2 regions of the Salinicola sp. CPA57 genome follow, and region 2 is predicted to be linked to the other one. Evidence: predicted binding sites of a transcription regulator. Region 2 holds the regulator's gene; the other holds the start of a gene.
What was found. Region 2 encodes PhoB, which activates phosphate uptake and scavenging genes when phosphate is short. Its sites were predicted from a motif close to TGTCATANNNNTGTCANA; they were not measured.
Positions count from the first base shown of each region.

Region 1: the regulator PhoB is predicted to act here: its motif matches at 1,833-1,850, upstream of phnD (phosphate/phosphite/phosphonate ABC transporter substrate-binding protein).

Region 1 is NZ_PZJR01000013.1:3,733-7,144, reverse strand. It holds gene phnC (phosphonate ABC transporter ATP-binding protein) at 1-676, opposite strand, end outside; gene phnD (phosphate/phosphite/phosphonate ABC transporter substrate-binding protein) at 745-1,755, opposite strand; gene zigA (zinc metallochaperone GTPase ZigA) at 2,078-3,277, shown strand.
Region 2 is NZ_PZJR01000004.1:46,016-49,427, reverse strand. It holds gene DOM36_RS06215 (chorismate lyase) at 1-478, shown strand, start outside; gene ubiA (4-hydroxybenzoate octaprenyltransferase) at 511-1,434, shown strand; gene phoB (phosphate regulon transcriptional regulator PhoB) at 1,576-2,265, shown strand; gene phoR (phosphate regulon sensor histidine kinase PhoR) at 2,274-3,412, shown strand, end outside.

The sequences.
Region 1 (3,412 bases), on a different contig from region 2:
AGATCAGTTTTCCGAAGCGCATGCCGACGATGCGCTGGGTGTATTCACGCGCCTCGGCCACGTTATGAATATTGATCAGCACCGGTAGCGACAGCTCCTGAGACAGGTTCTGCAGCAGCTCCATGATCTGGCGCGAACTGACCGGGTCCAGCGATGCGGTGGGTTCGTCGGCCAGCAGGATCTCGGGCTGCTGCATCAGTGCCCGCACCACGCCGACGCGCTGACGTTCGCCGCCGGAGAGCGCATCGGCGCGTTTGTTGGCGTAGTGGGCGATACCGACCCGCTCCATCAAGTGATAGGCACGTTCGATATCTTCAGCTGGATACTTGCGCAGCGCCGCGCGCCAGTAAGGGATGTAGCCCAACCGCCCGCATTGGACGTTTTCCATGACCGTCAGACGATCGACCAGATTGAAGCCCTGGAAGATCATCCCGATCCGCCGGCGGGCCTTGCGAAGCTCTTCGCGTTTCAGCGTGGTCAGTTCAAGGCCGTTGAGCTCGATGCTGCCTTCGCTGGGTTCGACCAGACGGTTGATGCAGCGCAGCAGGGTGCTCTTGCCAGCCCCCGAGGCACCGATGATCGAGACTACCGATTCGCCGGCCACGTCGAGGTTGAGACCGCGCAGCACCGGCTCGCCATGGCCGTAACGCTTGACCAGATTCTGAATGCGCAGCATGGGAGATCCTCTTTTGACGGCGCCATCGACCATGATGTCAGACGGCGCCATCGGGCGGTTCGGCAGGGTTATTCGACGTTTTCCTGGGAGTAGACGATGCCGTTGGCATCCTGAATGTCGCGAATCACTTCCCAGTCCTTCTGGTAGGTGACCGGCACGAACTTGGTCACGCCGTCGAACTCCTCACCCAGTTCAGTCCCCTTCATGTCAAAGCTGAAGAAGGCTTCCTTGATCTTGTCGATCAACTCCGGCTTGAGGTTGTTGGCGTAGGTGTAAGAGGTGGTGGGGAAGCGCTTGGATTCGAACACGATCTTGACCTCCTCCGGATCGTAAAGACCGCGCTCGGCCATGCGATCGACCACTTCGGAAGCGACCGGCGCTGCATCATAATCGCCGGCCACCACGCCGAGCATCGACTGGTCGTGAGAGCCCGAGTAGACCACCTCGTAATCCTCGTCCGGAGTGATGCCCTGCTTGGGGAACAGTGCGCGAGGCGCCAGATTGCCGGAGTTGGACGTGGGCGAGGTGTGCGCGACGCGCTTGCCCTTGAGATCGCTCAGCTCGTCGATGCCGCTGTCCTTGCGGGTGTAGACCTGCAGGGTGTAGCCGAACTCGCCATCGTCGCTGCCCATGATCGCGAACGGCACCGCCCCGGCCAGGTTGACCGCGAACGGCGTCGGCCCGGTGGAGAAGCCCGCAACCTGGATGCGGCCGCTACGCATCGCCTCGATTTCCGCCGCGTTGGACTGCACGGCGTAGAAGCGAACGTCCTTGCCGGTCACGTCGCGCAGGTGCTCGATGAACGGTTCCCAGATATCGGCGTAGATCGCCGGATCCTCGACTGGGGTGTAGGCGAAGACCAGCGGATCGGGATCGATCAGTTGGGATTCGTCGCTCGGTGCATCGGCGACCAGGTCGCCGTCGGCATCGCAGTACATGGGTGCCAGATCCCCGCGCTGCGGGCACTCATCCGCGGCCTGTGCCGCGAAGGCAATGCCGCAGCCGAGCGTCAGCGTGGTCAAAAGCGAGAGAGGGAGGCGGAGCGAACGGGACTTGGATCGTTTGAGGCGTCGTAGCATGGCGTGTCTCCTGAGGCGGAGGTTGTTATAAGCGACATCGAACGTGCGTGTCGTCTGTCTGGTCAAGCCGCGTTCGCTGTCATGGTTTTGTCACAGTGTGCGCAAAATCCGCCAAGAAGCGCATTCGACCTTCGCTAATGACTGCATTTCATGTTCGTTTCCGAGCAGCAAATCTAAAATTGACCTTATTGTTATGATATAACATAATTTACAGGGCTCGGCTGAAGCCATTGCCGCCATCAGAGTCCGAGTCGACGCAAACACGTCAGCGTCAGCAGTCCTGGTGGCTGATCTACCGTAACCTTTGGCCTCGAGAAAAATCATGAATCCATTACCCGTTACCGTCCTGTCCGGTTTTCTTGGTGCCGGCAAGACGACGGTGTTGAATCATCTGCTCAACAATCGCGACGGCCGGCGCATCGCGGTGATCGTCAATGACATGAGCGAAATCAATATCGACGCCGCGCTGGTCGAGCGCGAGGTCGATCTCAACCGTGCCGAAGAGAAGCTGGTCGAGATGAGCAACGGCTGCATCTGCTGCACGTTGCGCGAGGATCTGTTGATCGAGGTGAGTCGGCTCGCCGACGAGGGGCGCTTCGATTATCTGGTGATCGAGTCCACCGGCATCTCCGAACCGCTGCCGGTGGCCGAGACGTTCACCTTCGAAGACGAGCAGGGGCGAAGTCTGTCCCAGGTCGCCCGACTGGACACTCTGGTTACCGTGGTCGACGGGGCCAACTTCCTCTCGCAATACCATGAGGCCAAGTCGCTGGCGGAAGCCGGTGAGAGTCTGGGCGACGAGGACGAGCGCAATGTCGCCGACCTGCTGGTGGATCAGATCGAATTCTGCGACGTGCTGCTGATCTCCAAGTCCGACCTGATCGAAGCGCGCGCCCTAGGCGAACTCGAGGCGGTGCTGAAAAGCCTCAACCCCGACGCCGAGATCATCGCCATTCAGAACGGACAGGTGCCGCTGGAGAGGGTGCTGAATACCGGCCGGTTCAGCTTCGACAAGGCGCAACAGGCGCCAGGCTGGCTCAAGGAAATGCGCGGTGAGCACGTGCCGGAAACCGAGGAGTACGGAATCTCCAGCTTCAGCTTCGAGGCGCGTCGGCCGTTTCATCCGCAGCGTTTTCACGCCGTGCTGCACGGCGACTGGGGCCACGGCAAGCTGCTGCGCTCGAAAGGGTTCTTCTGGCTCGCCAGCCGGCCGCAGTTCGCCGGCCAGTGGAGCCAGGCCGGTGGCATCGCCCACCATGGCTTCGCCGGCCTGTTCTGGCGGGCGGTGCCGGAATCGCGCTGGCCGCAGGATCCCGAGTATCGCGCGTCGATCCTGGAAAAGTGGCAGGAGCCGTTCGGCGACATGCGCCAGGAACTGGTCTTCATCGGCCAGGGCCTGGATGCCGTCGGGATTCGGCAACGGCTCGAGGCGTGCCTGCTAAGCGACGACGAACTGGCTCGCGGCAAGGACTACTGGGTGACGTTGCCGGACCCGTTCCCCGAGTGGAGCAATGCCGCCTGAGCATATCGCGGCCGACTCGCGGTTGCCGCTTCGCTATGGTCTGGTCTCCACCGGAGCTTCCCCGGCCACTTGGCTGGGGTTTTTTATGGTGTATCCACGTCACTGATGGCGGAATAGCGAGAGAGGGCGCCAAGA
Region 2 (3,412 bases):
CTCTCTGACCGCGCGGCTGATCGCGGCCTCCGAGCGCCCCTTTCGAGTCAAGCTGATGCATCAGGGCGTCGAACGGCCGCGTCGCGACGAAGCTCGGGCGCTGGGGCTGGCCCCTACCGACGTTACCTGGGTGCGCGAGGTGATGCTGATGAGCGGCGAGCGGCCGTGGGTGGCGGCACGCTCGATCGCACCGCTGGATCGCATCGGCTGTCGTCGCCTGCGCACGCTGGGAGAACGTTCGCTGGGCAGCTGGCTGTTCGCGCAGCCTGATCTGGAGCGCGATCCGATCGAGGTGGCACGCGTCTCCGCGGAGGCCGAGGGCGTGTGGCTACGGCGTTCACGCTTTCGCCATGGCGACGTTCAACTGCTGGTGCAGGAGTGCTTTCGCCGCGAGATGGCCGAAGATCTGGGACTGGCCGGCTCTCCTCCACCTCGCCGCGATCACGCCAATCTCGAAGCCGAGTGCCATCTACGATAAGGTCTCTGCGGCCCGCCGTTACGGAGAACTGCATGTCCCGCGCCAACGATTCAGCCGCCCGCCCCCGCGGCGACGATTTGTCCGCCCGCCCCCGCGGACTGGCGCGCCTGCCCGACTTCCTGCGCCTGACGCGCCTGGACAAGCCGATCGGCACCTGGCTCCTGATGTGGCCGACGCTGTGGGCGCTGTGGCTGGCCGCCGACGGGCTGCCGGATCGCGCCACGCTGATCATCTTCGTGCTCGGGGTCTATCTGATGCGCGCCGCCGGCTGCGTGGTCAACGACTACGCCGATCGGCATCTCGACGGCCACGTCAAACGCACCAAGGCGCGCCCGCTGGCGACCGGTCGGATCCGCGAGAAGGAAGCCAAGATCCTGTTCGCGGGCCTGGTGGTGCTGGCATTCGTACTGGTCTGTCTGACCAATCTGGCCACCGTGCTGCTCTCGGTCGTCGGCGTCGCGCTGGCCGCGATCTACCCTTTCATGAAGCGCTACACCCATCTGCCGCAAGTGGTGCTGGGCATGGCTTTTTCATGGAGCATTCCGATGGCGTTCATGGCGGTGAGCCGCGAGGTACCGCTGGAAGCCTGGCTGCTGCTGGTCGCCAACGTCGCCTGGACCGTGGCCTACGACACCCAGTACGCGATGGTCGATCGCGACGACGATATCAAGATCGGCATCAAATCCACCGCCCGGCTGTTCGGGGCCTGGGACAAGCGGATCATCGGCCTGCTGCAGCTGCTGACGCTGGCACTGCTGGTCTGGGTCGGCGCGCTGGGAACGCTGGGCGGATTTTTCTGGCTGGGCCTGGCGGCGATGGCGGCGACCTTCGTCTACCAACAGTGGCTGATCCGCGAACGCGAGCGCGACGCCTGCTTCCGCGCTTTCCTCAACAATTTCTGGTCCGGGCTGCTACTGTTTGCAGGGCTGGTTCTGACCTTGTGGCCGACGCTCTGACGCAACGCCTGGCGTGACTGTCATATCGCTGTCATATTTTCACGATGTAATCGTCACCGTTCTGTCACGGCCGGAAGCGATCCCGATGCACCACTGGCGTCACGCGGGAAAGCCTGCCGGCGGCTCACCCGAGGCATGTGCATGAGCTCCAAGACCGTACTCATCGTTGACGACGAAGCACCCATCCGCGAAATGATCGCCGTGGCCCTGGAGATGGCCGACTATCGCGTGCTGGAGGCGGACAACGCCCAGACCGGCCACGCCATGGCGCTCGACCAGAAGCCCGACCTGATCCTGCTCGACTGGATGATGCCCGGTACCAGCGGCATCGAACTGGCGCGCCGCCTGAAGCGCGAGGAAGCCACCGCCGAGATGCCGATCATCCTGCTCACCGCCAAGGGCGAGGAGGACAACAAGGTCCAGGGGCTGGAAGCTGGCGCCGACGACTACATCACCAAGCCGTTCTCCCCCCGCGAACTGGTGGCCCGGCTCAAGGCAGTGCTGCGCCGCGCCACGCCGCCGGGCATCGAGGAAGCCGTCGAAGTCGACGGGCTGCGGCTCGATCCCTCCAGTCACCGCGTCACCTCCCACGGCGGCGCGCTGGAGATCGGCCCTACCGAATATCGCCTGTTGCAGTTCTTCATGACCCACCAGGAGCGTGCCTACACCCGCAGTCAGTTGCTGGATCAGGTCTGGGGCGGCAATGTGTACGTGGAAGAGCGCACTGTCGATGTGCACATTCGCCGCTTGCGCAAGTCGCTCGGCGAAGCGCATCAGCACCTGGTCCAGACCGTGCGCGGCACCGGTTACCGCTTTTCGATCAGGGAGTAAGTCCGGACGTGCGCTACTGGATCAACGAACTGTGGCGTCTCGGCTACATGCTGTTCGGGCTCGGCGCGCTGGGCCTGCTGCTCGGCAAACTGGGCGGCAATCTGCTTGCCGGGCTGGGATGGGGGCTGGCCGCGGGGCTCGGGCTCTACGTCTTTCTGCACCTGCGCCACGTACGTCTGCTCTACGTCTGGCTGCTGAAGAATCCGCGCGAAGCGCCGCCGCCCGGCACCGGCGTGTGGGGGGATCTGTTCGACCGGCTGTACAGCTACCAGAAGGCCCAGACCCAACTGCAGCAGCGCCTGCGCGATATCCTGCGTCGCATCCAGGATTCCTGCGAGGCGATGCGCGACAGCGTGGTGATGCTCGACCCCAACGGCGACCTCGAGTGGTGGAACAGCGCCGCCTGCGACATGCTGGGCCTGCAGCCCGACCACGATCGCGGCCAGCCGATCACCAACTTTCTGCGCGACCCCCGCTTCATCGACTATTTCGAAGCCGGCGATTACCGCGAGCCGCTGCTGATCCCCTCGCCGCTGCAAGGCAATCGCACGCTGCAGTTCCATCTCACCCTGTTCGGCGACAACGAACGTCTGCTGATGGCCCGCGATGTCTCCCGTCTGCATCAGTTGGAGATGATGCGCCGTGACTTCGTCGCCAATGTCTCCCATGAATTGCGCACGCCGCTGACAGTGCTGGCGGGTTATCTGGAGACCTATTCGGATCATGCCGACCAGTTGCCCGAGCGCTGGCAGCGAGGGTTCGGTCAGATGCAGGCACAGACCACGCGCATGCAGAATCTGGTCGAGGATCTGCTGCTGCTGTCGCGCCTGGAGATCGATAGCCCCAACGATGACCGCGATACCATCGATGTCCCCTCGCTTCTCGACGGGATTGCTGCCGATGCCCGCGATCTCAGCGCCGGTCGCCACCAGCTGTCGGTAGAAATCGAGGAATCGGGACGTCTGCTCGCCAACACCAAGGAGATTCGCAGCGCGGTCTCCAATCTGGCATTCAATGCGGTCCGCTATACGCCGGAGGGCAGTACCATCACCCTGCGCTGGCGGCCCTGGCACGACGGCGCTGCCATCGAAGTCGAGGATGACGGTGACGGTTTCGACCCCATTCATATCCCCCGGCTGACCGAGCG